Chryseolinea soli: one gene and its partner. The protein of the gene in region 2 binds, or shares a complex with, the protein of the main gene of each other region. Links are inferred from orthologs where the notes say so. Each region holds a gene or a part of one and is shown on either strand. Other genes may lie near its edges.

The links.
Region 1: pnp (region 2) and rny share a complex: the UniProt entries of both Bacillus subtilis proteins name them as parts of the possible RNA degradosome complex. The link is inferred for Chryseolinea soli from one-to-one orthologs.

The regions. Positions count from the first base shown.
Region 1 is NZ_CP032382.1:978,687-985,566, forward strand. Bases 2,729-5,709 are described here. They hold rny (ribonuclease Y), read right to left. Parts: upstream 5,013-5,709; coding sequence 3,444-5,012; downstream 2,729-3,443. Other genes in these bases: D4L85_RS03990 (hypothetical protein), read right to left, coding at 2,729-3,171; D4L85_RS04000 (cell division protein ZapA), read right to left, coding at 5,091-5,378; D4L85_RS04005 (hypothetical protein), read right to left, coding at 5,402-5,698. Also shown: D4L85_RS03985 (TonB-dependent receptor), read right to left, coding at 1-2,440; more of D4L85_RS03990, read right to left, coding at 2,443-2,728; pheT (phenylalanine--tRNA ligase subunit beta), read right to left, coding at 5,874-6,880. UniProt on the Bacillus subtilis protein: Endoribonuclease that initiates mRNA decay. Initiates the decay of all SAM-dependent riboswitches, such as yitJ riboswitch. Involved in processing of the gapA operon mRNA, it cleaves between cggR and gapA.
Region 2 is NZ_CP032382.1:6,189,280-6,196,157, forward strand. Bases 1-2,979 are described here. They hold pnp (polyribonucleotide nucleotidyltransferase), read right to left. Parts: upstream 2,573-2,979; coding sequence 428-2,572; downstream 1-427. Other genes in these bases: D4L85_RS25925 (sigma-70 family RNA polymerase sigma factor), read right to left, coding at 1-351; rpsO (30S ribosomal protein S15), read right to left, coding at 2,754-2,979. Outside these bases: more of rpsO, read right to left, coding at 2,980-3,029; D4L85_RS25940 (LptF/LptG family permease), read right to left, coding at 3,125-4,849; D4L85_RS25945 (START-like domain-containing protein), read right to left, coding at 4,939-5,340; D4L85_RS25955 (methylglyoxal synthase), read right to left, coding at 6,238-6,669; D4L85_RS25960 (Tex family protein), read left to right, coding at 6,752-6,878. UniProt on the Bacillus subtilis protein: Involved in mRNA degradation. Catalyzes the phosphorolysis of single-stranded polyribonucleotides processively in the 3'- to 5'-direction. Necessary for competence development in Bacillus subtilis.

The DNA of each region.
Region 1 (6,880 bases), 5.2 Mb from region 2 along the record:
AATTGAAGCGGCGGCTGAATTTGTAGTTCCCCACAAAGTTCACCGCATGCGGCTTGTCGTAGTTGCTGGGATAATAACTGCCCTTGTTGACAACCTCCGAGGCATAGGGGCTCACCGTTTGCAGGAACGAGCGGGAATAGGTGTAGCTCAACCAGCCGTTCAACTTGCCGGCGGCGCGCTTCAACATAAACTCTACCCCATAGGCCTTGCCGCGCGAATCGACCACATCCGTTTCGATGTGCTTGTTCAACAACAACACGGCGCCGCCTTTAAAGTCGAGTGCATTCTGCGTGGTCTTGTAATAGGCTTCCAACGAAATCTCCAACGAATGCTTGCGGGTGTTCTTATAGAACCCGACCGACACCTGGTCGCCCACTTGTGGTTTGATATAGGCATCGCTGAGCTTCCAAATGTCGGTGGGCGTCATGGCCGTGGTGTTGGATAGCATTTGAATGTATTGCCGCATCCGGTTATAGCTAAACTTCACCGACGCATTTTGAGACAAGCTGTAGCGGATCGAAAACCGCGGCTCTGCCCCGCCGTAGGAAGCGATGGATTTGCCACTGCCATAATACAGGCTGTCCGTGATCGAGGTCTCCGTACGCGGCACACCGTTGGCGTATTGGTATACATTGCGCGGCCCCAGGTATTCATAGAACGAATAGCGAACCCCTCCATAGATGGAGAGCCTGGGAGATACTTCGAAATTGTCGCCGATATACACCGCGTTTTCCTGGCCTTGCTCGTGTTGCAGGGCCATGGTTTTCTGCGTCGACTCCTCGCCTTTCGGTGCAATGTGACCCGGCTGCAACGCATAACGGACCACGCTCACGCCCGCATTTATGGTGTGCTTGGCGTTGAGAAAATAGCTGAAGTCCACTTTGCCATTGATCTGTTGGATGGAGAAATTCATATCGAACGCCTCCACCGGGTTCAGGTCGCTGCTCATGGTGTAGCTGTATTTGCTGATCCCTCCCGTGGCCACGGCATAGAGTCTGTTATTAAAAATATGCTTCCACTTGATCGACGCGTTGCGGTCGCTGTAGGCATAGGAGGTGTCGGTATTCAACTTGAACTTGTCGTGGCTCATGTAGCCCGAAAGGTAAAGGTTGTTCCGGTCGTTGATCTTGTGGCTGACGTTGAGGTTCACATCATAGAACGACGCCTGGCTGTTCTTTAAACGTTCGTTTTTCAATTGACGCAAGATCCAGTCGGAATAGGTTGAGCGGGCGCCGATCAGGAACGAGGTTTTTTCTTTGATCAGGGGCCCCTCGAGTGTTAGCCGCCCGGTGATGGGGCTGATGCCGCCGGAGCCTTGAAATTTCTTCAGGTTACCCTCCCGCGAAGTAACGTCCAACACCGACGACAATCGTCCGCCGTATTCGGCGGTGATGCCGCTTTTGTAGAGCTCCACATTTTTGAGTACATCTGGATTGAAGGTGGAGAAAAATCCAAAAAGGTGCGACGGGTTGTAGACCACGGCATCGTTGAACAGGATCAGGTTTTGATTGGCCGCGCCACCGCGCACGTTCAGTCCCACCGTGCCTTCGCCCACGCTCTGCACACCCGGCAGGGCCAGCACCACCTTCATGATGTCGGTCTCACCCAGGGCCAACGGCATATTTTTCATCGTCTTGATGTCGAGCTTCTCCATCCCCATCTGCATGCCCATCACACGCACGTCCTTGTCGGATTCCACCACCACTTCTTTCAGTGGGGTAACATCCGGATCCAGTTCGATCTCCAGCTTGCCATCGGCATAGAGCATGATCTGGCGCACGGTGCTTTTCATACTGATGCTTTTGATCTTCAGTTCGTGGCGTCCTTTGGGCAAGGTGATGGCGTAGTATCCAAACTGATCGGTGATCACACCGATCAACGGTTTCTCTATATACACTGTGGCTCCTACGAGCGGCTCGCCATTCGTTACATCGCGCACGTGGCCGGCCATGGTGGCATTGCCCTGCAGGTTGCTGGTCTTGGGGCCAATGGCGTAGAGCTTGCTCTCCACCAGTTTCTTCTCCTTTTCCCGTTTTTCGTAAGCCGTGTAGTCAAATCCCGAAGCCAGGGTCTGCTGCGATGGCGCAACACCGGTATCGAAAAAGTCTACCGGCAAGTCGCTCATAATGTCGCGGCCTTCCGTGACAAAGATGTTCCTTTGAGCATCCACGGCGAAGTGCAGTTGCGTGCCGGCCAGCGCCTGTCCCAACACGGCGTTCACGTTTTGATTTTGGACCGACAGGGTGATCTTCAGGCTATCCGTAGTCCGTGGATTATAATAGAAGTGATAATCCGTCTGCGTTTCGATCGCGTCAACGAGTTGTTTGAACGGCGCACCGCTCAGCTCTACTGTGATGAGGCCCCGCTGTTGACCGTTGACAACCTGAATCAGGGTCAGCATGGCTATCCCACAAATAATAAACTTGTAAAGTGTCTTCATGCTCAGTTTTTAGGCGCGTCATAGAACTCTGCCGCCCGCACCACGGCCTTCTCACGATCTTTCTTGAAGCGAATTTTACTTTTGTTGAGAAAAGATTTTACCTCCGATTTCCGGTCCTTCAACACGTCCAGCACCGATCCCTTTTTCTTTACCGGGTAGAACACACCGTCTTTTACAATATAGAGGTGGTTCTTTTCTTCGAAGCGCGCGACGATCACTTGCGACTCTATGGATTCCTGGAGATCTTTTTCGCGCTTCACATATACCTTGGTGGGGCCGTCATACAATCGGTCATAAAACCCGGTGGCGATACCGTTGGTCTTTGTGCCATAGAGGTGCACAAAGGTGTGGCCGGAAACCGAGAAGTGATCCACCTTGTCGGTGATCAGTTGGATCTTCGCACCATTGAACATGTGTTCGGTGACCACCTGGTCGACGCGGATGTCGTATTCCAGGGGAACATTCTCATACAACTCGCCGTCGTAGAGCACGTCGCCCATGAGCCAATCGTCGGAAAAGAAAAAGGGAAACTCGTCGTTTCGCGAAGCATATTCCGTGTATTCTACGCCATTGAAGAGGCGCGCTTGTCCTTGTATGTAGTGTGCGTAAACTTGCTTGGCACGTGTGTCGGCCAGGGCAACAAAAGCGGTGTCAGCCTTAAGCTGTGCCGCGCAGTGTATGCTGCAGAAGAGAGACAGGCCGAAGCCTGCTAGGCATAGGAGACGGGTCATTTTCCAGTAGAGCGTAGGTAACAGGTTTCTAAAAATACTTTTAATACCGAAAAGTACCATACCGTTAAAGTAAATTATACAATCGTTTGAATACACGAGCGGGCGTTAGGGCTGCGACGAACGCCACGATTTACGAGACGAAACCGAAAAGAATTATGAGGTTGGGCCGGGCGGTCAAAGGAGGGGCTCCAGGCGTTACCGTAAAACAAAAACGTCCGGCCCCGTGAGGGACCGAACGTTTTTCATTGCCTTTTCGCAGGGCAGGTTGTGTATTACTTCGCGTAGGCTACGCTGCGCATTTCGCGGATCACGGTCACTTTCACCTGGCCGGGATATTGCATGTCGCGTTCGATCTTTTGCGAGATGTCGAAGCTGAGTTGACCTGCCCGTTCGTCGGTGGCCTTCTCGGCATCCACGATCACGCGGAGCTCACGGCCCGCCTGGATCGCGTAGCACTTGTCTACACCGTCGAAGCTCAGACCCAATTGTTCCAGTTCTTTGAGACGCTTGATGTATTGCTCCATCACCTCGCGACGGGCACCGGGGCGCGCACCGCTGATGGCGTCGCACGATTGCACGATGGGCGAGATGATGTTGGTCATCTCAATTTCGTCGTGGTGGGCACCGATGGCGTTGCAAATGGCGGGGTGCTCTTTGTATTTCTGTGCCAGTTCCATACCCACAATAGCGTGAGGTTTCTCCAACTCTTCGGGCCACACCTTGCCGATGTCGTGTAACAGACCGGCGCGCTTGGCTTGCTTTACGTTCAACCCTAATTCGCTCGCCATGATGGCACACAGGTTGGCCACTTCGCGCGAGTGCTGCAACAAATTTTGTCCATACGACGAGCGGAAGCGCATGCGGCCCACCATCTTCACCAGTTCGGGATGCAACCCGTGAATGCCCAGGTCGATGACGGTGCGTTCACCGATCTCCACGATCTCGTCTTCAATATTTTTGGTGGTCTTGGCCACGATCTCTTCGATGCGCGCGGGGTGGATGCGTCCATCCTGAACCAACCGGTGCAGCGACAACCGGGCGATCTCGCGACGCACGGGATCGAAGCCCGAAATGATGATCGCTTCGGGAGTGTCGTCCACGATGATTTCCACGCCGGTGGCGGCCTCCAGGGCGCGGATGTTGCGTCCTTCGCGACCGATCACTTTTCCTTTGATGTCGTCGCTTTCGATGTTGAAGATCGACACGCAGTTCTCGATGGCATGCTCGGTGGCGGTGCGCTGGATGGTTTCGATCACGATCTTCTTGGCTTCCTTGGTGGCCGACAGCTTGGCTTGTTCCATGATGTCTTTCACATAGCTGGAGGCGCGGGTCTGGGCCTCGTCTTTCAGGCTGGCGATCAGCTGCTCGCGGGCCTCGTCAGCGGTGAGCTTGCTGATGTTTTCCAGCACCTGGATCTTTTGCTGATTGAATTTGTCGAGCTCTTCCTTGCGTTTTTTGGTGTGTTCCAGTTGGGCCGACAGGTCGAGGCGAATGTCGTCTAATTCGCCTTCTTTGCGTTTGAGGTTCTCGATCTCTTTGCTGAGGGTGGCCTCGCGTTGTTTGATCTTTTGCTCGTTGCTAATGATAAGGCTCTTCTTCTTGTTGGCTTCTTCCTCGAATTCGGTCTTCATTTTCAGAAGCTTTTCTTTGGCTTCCAGGATGCGGTCCTTTTTCAGGTTTTCTGCGGCGATTTCGGCTTCCTTGATGATGAGCTTGGCTTTGGCCTCGGCGTTCTCCTCGTTCTTTTGAAGTTTTCTTTTATAGAGGAGAGACCCGATCAACAGACTCAGCAGGATCGTTGCGATCGCGCTGACCACGATAACTATGACGGTCGGTGACATAAAATAGATATGGGTTATATATACACTAACCCCGGATTGCCGCCTTGGCTCAGGAAAGAGAAAGGGAGTGCGAAGAAATCAGAGAATGGATTGGGAGACGAGGTGGTTGATTTGGCTAACTTTCTCAAACACCGTTTGGTCGATCACCTGGTAGGTTTCCTCGGCCGCCATCTTGTCTACCAGGCAGTCGAAGGCCACCATGGCCAACAGATCTTGTTTATCATCTATCCCAAATTGCTCCCGGTAAGTCTTTAATTTTTCATTGATGATCTTGCTGGCCAGTCGAACGCGCTCTTCATCCGTTAGCTTCACCTTCATTGGGTATTCGCGGTCTGCTATCTTGATTTTTATTGAGAGGTCGTCCATGAAATATGCTTACAGGGTTCCTTTTATCTGCTTAAATGGGCGATACACTTGTCGATCTCTCGAATGTATTCGTCCACTTTCTTCTTCAACTCCGAAACACTTCCGTCTTCCGGGTTTAAACTATCCACAATTTTAGTGATTTTCGCTTGATTATGAAAGCCTGCAAGCTGCTCATCGCGGGCGCGAATGGCTCCCTTCAGATCCTGGTTCTCTTTTTTCAGGCTTTTCAGCTCTTCCTTTAGGTTCTTGTGTTCGTTGACGAGCACCAAGATTTTGCGCTCCAACCCGTTGAGGTTGGTTTTTAAGAGTTCCTGATCCATGCGAATTTTTTTTGCCTTCGCCTACGCGTCGGCCGTTAAAACCAATTTATCTGTCGCAGCCCCGATAAAATCCGAGAACCCGTCTTCCCTTCCTTCCGTTCTGCACGCCGGGCCTCCTATCCCACCCTGCTGCCATCCTATAGTCATTACGTTCCAACCCAAGCCAAGGGTTGCCTTATTTCCGGATCACGGCCCCTAATTGCTCCTCGAAGGCCGTCATCAGCGCTGCCATGGTCTGGTCTATCTCTTCGTCTGTCAGGGTCTTCTGCTCATTCAGCAGGGTGAAGCCCAGGGCATACGCTTTCTTTCCTTGCGGGATGTTCTCTCCTTCATACACATCGAACGCAATAATGTTTTTAATCAACCGCTTCTCCGTAGCCATGACCAGGTTGCGTATCTCATCGAAGCTAACCTGCTTGTCGATCACCAACGACAAGTCTCTTCTTACTTCGGGAAATTTCGTCACTTCCTGAATTACTAACTTAGGGTTTGCCGATTGGAAAAGCAAGGACGTATAAAGCTCAGCATAAAATAAATCTTGCTTCATGCCAAAATCTTTCAGCAACGCAGCTTTTACTTTTCCAAGCTTGCCGATTTCCACATTTCCGCGCAACAACCTCACACCGTATTCCAGTACCGGATCAGTAATAGATTCCTGCTTTAGGTTGGGCAGTCCCGATTTTAGCACGATGTGCAGTACGTGTTGCGCCAGGTCGTAGTATGTGGTGGGTTGTGTCTTATGCCGCCAGTTCTCCGTCTCCACGTTGCCGGTCATATACAACGCCAGACGCTCCTCCTCCTTGTAGGCACCGCCCTCTTTGTAATAGATCTTGCCGAACTCGTACACCTTCAGGTCTTTCTGCCGGCGGTTGATGTTATAGGCACAAACTTCCAATCCCGTAAACAGCAGCGTTTGCCGCAAGATGCCTTGCTCTTCGCTCAGCTTATTCAAGATCTCGATGGCTTCACCCTTAAACTTCAGGTTGTGCTTTTGCTGGTAGGCATAGTTGGTCAGCGAGTTGGTCCAAATCTCGTTGAAGCCATTGCCGGTCAGCAACTCGCCCAGGTTCCGCTTGTACTTGTCGATATCCTTTACGGGAAATTCTGCCAGGAAGTCGGTGCGCGCGATGTCGGACAGTTCGATATTGTTGAAGCCGTAGATGCGCAGGATTTCCTCCACCA
Region 2 (6,878 bases):
CGCCTGAAGGATGGATTGACGGATCCACCATACGGCATAAGAGATAAATTTAAAACCACGCGTCTCATCGAAACGTTGTGCGGCTTTGATCAAACCCAGGTTTCCTTCGTTGATCAAATCACCTAAGGAAAGTCCCTGATTTTGGTATTGTTTTGCCACCGACACCACAAAGCGGAGGTTGGCCTTCGTAAGTTTCTCTAATGCTATTTGATCTCCCTCCTTGATACGCTTTGCCAACTCTACTTCCTCGTCCGGCGTAAGCAGGTCAACCTTGCCAATTTCCTGGAGGTACTTATCCAGTGACTGGCTTTCGCGGTTGGTAATTTGTTTACTGATCTTTAGCTGTCTCATTCTCTAAATATACAATTCGTTTGTTTAACAATATACTGTCAAAATATAGTTCCTGTCAATCCAGTTCTTAACGGATTTAGGCCGGAGTAGTTTCCGGACGTGGAGGTCTGGGCAACAGGACTTTTCTAGAGAGACGGTATTTGCCGGTTTTTTTGTCTACTTCGATCAGTTTTACTTTCACTTCTTCCCCTACTTCCAGCACGCCATCCATGTTTTCGAGGCGTTCCCACTTGATTTCGGAGATGTGGAGCAAACCGTCTTTGCCGGGCATAAACTCAACGAATGCGCCGAAAGGCATGATGGACTTCACTTTACCATCATATACTTCGCCTACTTCGGGAATGGCCACGATGCCTTTGATGCGTCGCAGGGCCGCTTCCATCACATCTTTGTTGCTGGCAAACACGTTCACCACGCCTTTGTTGCCAACTTCTTCGATCACCACGGTTGCGCCGGTGGTGTTCTGGATGTCTTGTACCACTTTTCCGCCTGGGCCGATTACGGCGCCGATCATGTCTTTCTCGATGATCACGGTTTCGGCACGTGGCGTTTGAGGCTTCAAATCCGGTCTGGGTTGGCTGATGGTCTTCTTCATCTCGTTGAGGATGTGAAGTCTGCCTTCTTTCGCCTGGAGCAATGCTTCACGCATGGTCTCATAGGTCAAGCCGTCTACTTTCAAGTCCATCTGGCAGGCGGTGATGCCTTTCTCCGTTCCGGTCACTTTGAAGTCCATGTCGCCCAGGTGATCTTCGTCACCGAGGATGTCGGAAAGGATGGCGTATTTGCCCGTAGCAGAATCGGAGATCATACCCATGGCAATGCCGGATACGGAGCTCTTTACGGGAACACCGGCGTCCATAAGGGCCAGTGAGCCTGCACATACGGTGGCCATCGAAGACGAGCCGTTAGACTCGAGAATATCGGAAACAATACGGATGGTATAGGGGTTCTTTTCTTCCGGGGGAAGCACTTGCTTCAGGGCACGGAACGCCAGGTTGCCGTGGCCCACTTCGCGACGTCCGGGGCCGCGGTTGGGTTTCACTTCGCCGGTAGAGAAGCCGGGGAAGTTGTAATGCAAAATGAACTTGCTGGAGCCTTCGATCATGGCACCGTCGATCATCTGCTCGTCCAGTTTGGTTCCGAGCGTCACGGTGGTCAGCGACTGGGTTTCACCACGGGTGAAAACCGCAGAGCCGTGGGGCGACGGCAAGTAGTCGACCTCGCTCCATATCTCTCTGATTTCCTTGGTCTTACGGCCATCCAAGCGAACGCCTTCGTTAAGAACGAGGTCGCGGGCGGCTTTCTTTTGGATCTCTTTATAGTATTGCTTTACGAGCAGTTTGTTGATGGTCGTGTCTTCGGGAAGGGCGTCCAGGTATTCGTCCAGAATGCTGGAGAAGGCTTCGGAGCGCTCGCTTTTGTTGGTGATGAGCTTGCGGGCGGCGGCGTAGGCCTTGTCGTACATGAGTTTCCACAATTCCTGGCGCAGGTTCTCGTCGCTGTCTTCGTGGCTGTAGGTACGCTTCACGGTCTTGCCTACGGCTTCGGTCAATTCGATCTGGAGACGGCACTGATCCTTGATGGCTTCATGTGCCACCTTCAGTGCTTCCAGCATATCGTCTTCGCTCACTTCTTTCATTTCGCCTTCCACCATCAGGATGTTCTCGATCGATGCACCTACCATCAAATCGATGTCGGCGATCTTCTTTTGTTCCATGGTCGGGTTAACGACGAATTTGCCTTCCACGCGGGCCACCCGTACTTCGGAGATGGGACCTTGGAAAGGGATATCGGAAACCGACAAAGCAGCCGAAGCGGCAAAGGCGGCAAGGGCATCGGGCAATGCATTTTCATCGCCGGAGAGGAGATATAACATCACCTGGGTGTCGGCGTGATAGTCGCTGGGGAACAGCGGACGGATACAGCGGTCAACCAGGCGGCTGATGAGTACTTCGTAGTCGGAGAGTTTGCTTTCGCGTTTCAGGAAGCCGCCGGGGATCTTACCCGTAGAAGCGAACTTTTCTTGGTAATCAACCGAAAGGGGGAGGAAATCGGTGCCTTCTTTGGCTTCTTGAGCGGATACCACGGTGGCGAGCAACATGGTGTTGCCCATTTTGAGCACGACCGAACCGTCGGCCTGGCGTGCAAGTTTACCGGTTTCAATTGTTATTTCGCGTCCATCGGGCAGCTTGCAGGTTTTGGTGATTGCAGTAGGTTTCATGTGTTGTTTTTTTTACGTCTGACAGCGACAACACCTAAAACAGCCCTGCGACCGGCCTTGTTGCCAGGGGGTTCGCGCGGCTATTTCAGGATGCGTCAATGTGGTCCGAAGACGGACTTAACTTATTTTAAATGCAAAAAGGGAACCTTTGGTTGGGTTCCCTTCGGGGAATGTCTTGTAATTACTTTCTCAGATCAAGATCTGCCAGCACTGCGCGGTATCTCTCGATGTTCGTATTTTGGAGGTAATTCAGGAGCTTCTTGCGCTTACCTACCAGTTTCATGAGGCCTTGCTGGGTGGAAAAGTCTTTTTTGTTTTCCTTTAAGTGGGCCGTGAGGTGGTTGATTCTATGCGTAAAGAGGGCAATCTGTGATTCGGCAGAACCAGTTTCTTCTTTTTTCTTCGCAAAGCCGTGTTTCGCGAACAGGTCTTGTTTAATTGCTGTAGTCAGATACATTTCAAAAAATGTTTTTTTTCCTTTATTTCAGGGGGCAAAGGTAAGCCAAAACGGCCCAATTTTGCAACATTTTGTTGAAATATTCGACTTCTCCCCTACGCCTGCTGCGCACGCAGTTGCCGTCTGCGGGCAAACCATCGCTTCATCTTGTCGATAGCAACTAGATAAAAATCAGCCTCAAACAGCCTGGCATCCGCCCTGGCTTGCCGCAGGAACAGGGCCCCCACGGCCAGCAGCACAAAATCCGACAGCCAAACGCCCATGGCGACGCTCACCGTCCCCTGCTTGGCCAGTTTCTCGCCTTGCATGCTCAGAACATAGAATACGATAAAGAAGAAGATCGACACCAGGAACGGCACCCCCAACCCCCCGCGCTTGATGATGGCCCCCAAAGGCGCCCCAATGAGGAACATCGCGATGCAGGCAAACGAGCTCGCCGGTATCTTATTCCACTGGATATTGAATTCTTTCAGGTCCTTTTCATAGTTGTCGACACTACTGTTGGAGTTCATGATCTGACTTTTTACCTGGCGGGCCATGTTGGTGGCGCCCTGCATGACGTCGCGGCCAATGGGCATGTTGAACACGCTGTCGATACGGGCCAGGGAAGCCGAGTCGTAATTTACAGTGACCTTCTTCACCGTTCGTACCGGTGCCGGCGCGGGTTTTTCGTTGAATTTTTTCTTACGGGCCGCCAGCAGCGCCCTTCGTTTTTCATTCTTGATCTTCAGGCGCTCCTCCCGTTCTTTTTCGGCGTTCACCGAATCGCTGCCGGTCTTCTTCACACTATCAGGCGTCGTGGCCACGGGGCTGATCTTGCTCAGGTAAGGGATTCGGTTGATGGAGTCGCGGTACGTTTTATAGGCCTGTATGTCCGGAGGCATGATCAGGGAATCGTGCTTGTGATAATAGGTGAAAAAGGATGGCTTGTTTTGGTAGTAATTCAATTGCTGGTTGAGCACTTCGATATTGATGGAGTCGATGTCCGACGTCAGCTCCGACATGTTGCGCATGATGCGGTTGCCCTGGAACCACTTCTTGTCGGTGGATTGCAACGCGAACGATGACAGGTCGAAGACCACCTGTGATTTGGCAAACTTGCTGCGGCTCAGGGCCTGGGGATTGGCGTTGCGTTGGCCCGTCATTTCGCGCTCGTTGCTGGTGCCTTCCGTGTAGCGATAGCCATTGAACAGCTCGAACTTTAAATAGCGTTCACCCAGGATGGTGTACATGCGGCCGCTGTCGGCGATCATCACTTCTTTGTTGCCGTCGTTCTTCCGGTGATCATAGACAATCACTTCTTTAAGTGCCTTGTCGTCTTTGGGGAACTTGTGGTTTACCTTGATGCTGATGTTATCGATGCCGTGATAGAACACGCCTTCGCGCAACTCGAGGGCCGGTTTCTTTTGCTTGATATCATAGAGCAGGCTGTACGCTTCCAAGGCCGCCTTTGGCACAAGGTTGTTGTTGATATAGAAGGCCAGTACGGTGAGCAAGAGCACAAAGAAAAAGATCGGCCGCAACGCTCTCACCAGGGAAATGCCCGCGCTCTTGATGGCCGACAGCTCGAAATGTTCCCCCAGGTTTCCAAAGGCAATGAGCGACGACAACAAAACGGCCAACGGCATGGCGGTGGGCACGGTGAACACGGCGAAGTAGAAAAACAACTGTCCCAGCACGAGGCCGTCGAGGCCCTTGCCGATGATGTCGTCGAAATATTTCAGCATGTTGATGTTCAGCAGGATAAAAACGACAACGAGGAAAGTGATGAGGAACGGTCCCAGGAAGGCATCTAAAACGAGTTTGTCTATTTTTTTCATGGGGTATGGCTTGCGCGCAAAACAAAGGTCAAAAATAAGGCCAACCTGTTAACCCATCATTATAAAACAAAAATAATTACATCCCTCCTTTAACCGCCCACGGTTTTCCGGAGGGTTTCCACCAACCCATGCCAGAGGTCGTTGAGCTCTTTCTGATCGTCGAAGTCGGAGTAGTCGAAGATCTTGATGTAGACGGATTGGGTGAGGTCGTTGAATTCGAGGCGCAACTCGAAGTAGGAAGGATCTTTCTCATCGTCTTTGTTTTCGGGGAGAAATTCGAAGCGGGCGAAGTGGTTGGTACGAAAGGCAGCGAGCTTGGCTTTGTGTGCTTCGTTGTCCCAGAAGAAGGTAAAAGATTTGTCTTCGTTGTTGATGGTCACGTCATCGGCAAACCATTCTGACAGACCGCTTGCCGTTTGAATGTAGGGATACAGCATCTTGATCGAGGCGTGGATTTCGTAATCCGCCGTGAACAACTTTTTATTGGACATGCTGAGGGTCGCCATTGTAATTCTTTCGTGCGATTGAATTTAGGCCAATTTATTTAGTATGGCAAACATGATTTTGACCCAAATAAGGAACTATTGACGCAAATGACCTGTGGTGAGGGATCTGAAGGGGTATAAAAAGAGTTGGCGTTTTTCTTGTGGGGAGGTGAGCCCCGTCGCCCGGAAAAGTAAAGCGCTTGCATTTCTGCAAGCTCCTTGCTTGTAGCGCGGGGGAGATTTGAACCCCGTCCGGCTAGGCGGATATGAATCCTGTGCTCCCAGGTAATGTCATAAAAAAAGCCCGCCATTTCTGCGAGCTCTTCTTTTGTAGCGCGGGGGAGATTTGAACCCCTGTCCGCCTAGGCGGATATGAGTCCTGTGCTCTAACAGGTAATGTCATAAAAAAAGCCCGTCATTTCTGCGAGCTCTTCTTTTGTAGCGCGGGGGAGATTTGAACCCCCGTCCGCCTAGGCGGATATGAATCCTGTGCTCCCAGGTAATCATAAAAAAAGCCCGCCATTTCTGCGAGCTCTTCTTTTGTAGCGCGGGGGAGATTTGAACCCCCGACCTCAGGGTTATGAATCCTGTGCTCTAACCAACTGAGCTACCGCGCCATTTTGTTTTCAAATTCACTACCGACTTATACCTAACATGTCCTTAAATCTCTGTCTGAACCCCCGTCCGCCTAGGCGGATATGAATCCTGTGCTCTAACCAACTGAGCTACCGCGCCATCTATTGTCGATTTACATTTTTGAACCCCCGTCCGCCTAGACGGATATGGATCCTGCGCTCTAACCAACTGAGTTACCGCGCTATGTCTCGATTCCCAAAAAATTTGGGAGCGCAAACTTACAAGTTGTATTGAATTTTCCCAACTAAGATGCGAAATTCTATTATTTCAGAGCTTCCGGTTTTGGTAGGCGGTGAAATCGGGGCGGGTTCGTTCGTAGTCGCTGAAGAGCAAGGGTGATGCGAACAGGAAGTCGGCAGTGGCGCGGTTGCAGGCGACGGGGATGTTCCAGACCACGGCGAGCCGGAGCAGGGCTTTAATGTCCTGATCGTGAGGCAATGGCTCGAGGGGATCCCAAAAAAAGATTAACATGTCGATGCGGCCTTCGGCGATGAGGGCGCCGATCTGTTGGTCGCCGCCGAGCGGCCCGCTTTGGAGTGAAGTGACTTCGAGGCCGACGTCTGATTTTAATAATTTTCCTGTTGTGCCTGTGGCAAACACCTTGCACTTTTGCATGCTTGCTTTGTTCAATTCCGCCCACTCGACGAGTTCTCGCTTCCGGTTATCATGCGCGATGAGGGCGACGGTTTTTGTACTCATATCTAATTTAAACTTCATTCTAAAAATACGGTATTGCAGGTTCTAAACCTTATTCTATTTTTGCCACCCTGTCATTAAAAATATGGACCAAGAAAATATCGCCCGTTGGGTAGAACAAATTGCCAAGGAGTTCTCCCTGCAAATCAAAAATGTGAAAGCCGTTGCCACACTGCTGCAGGAAGGATCGACCATCCCTTTCATTGCCCGCT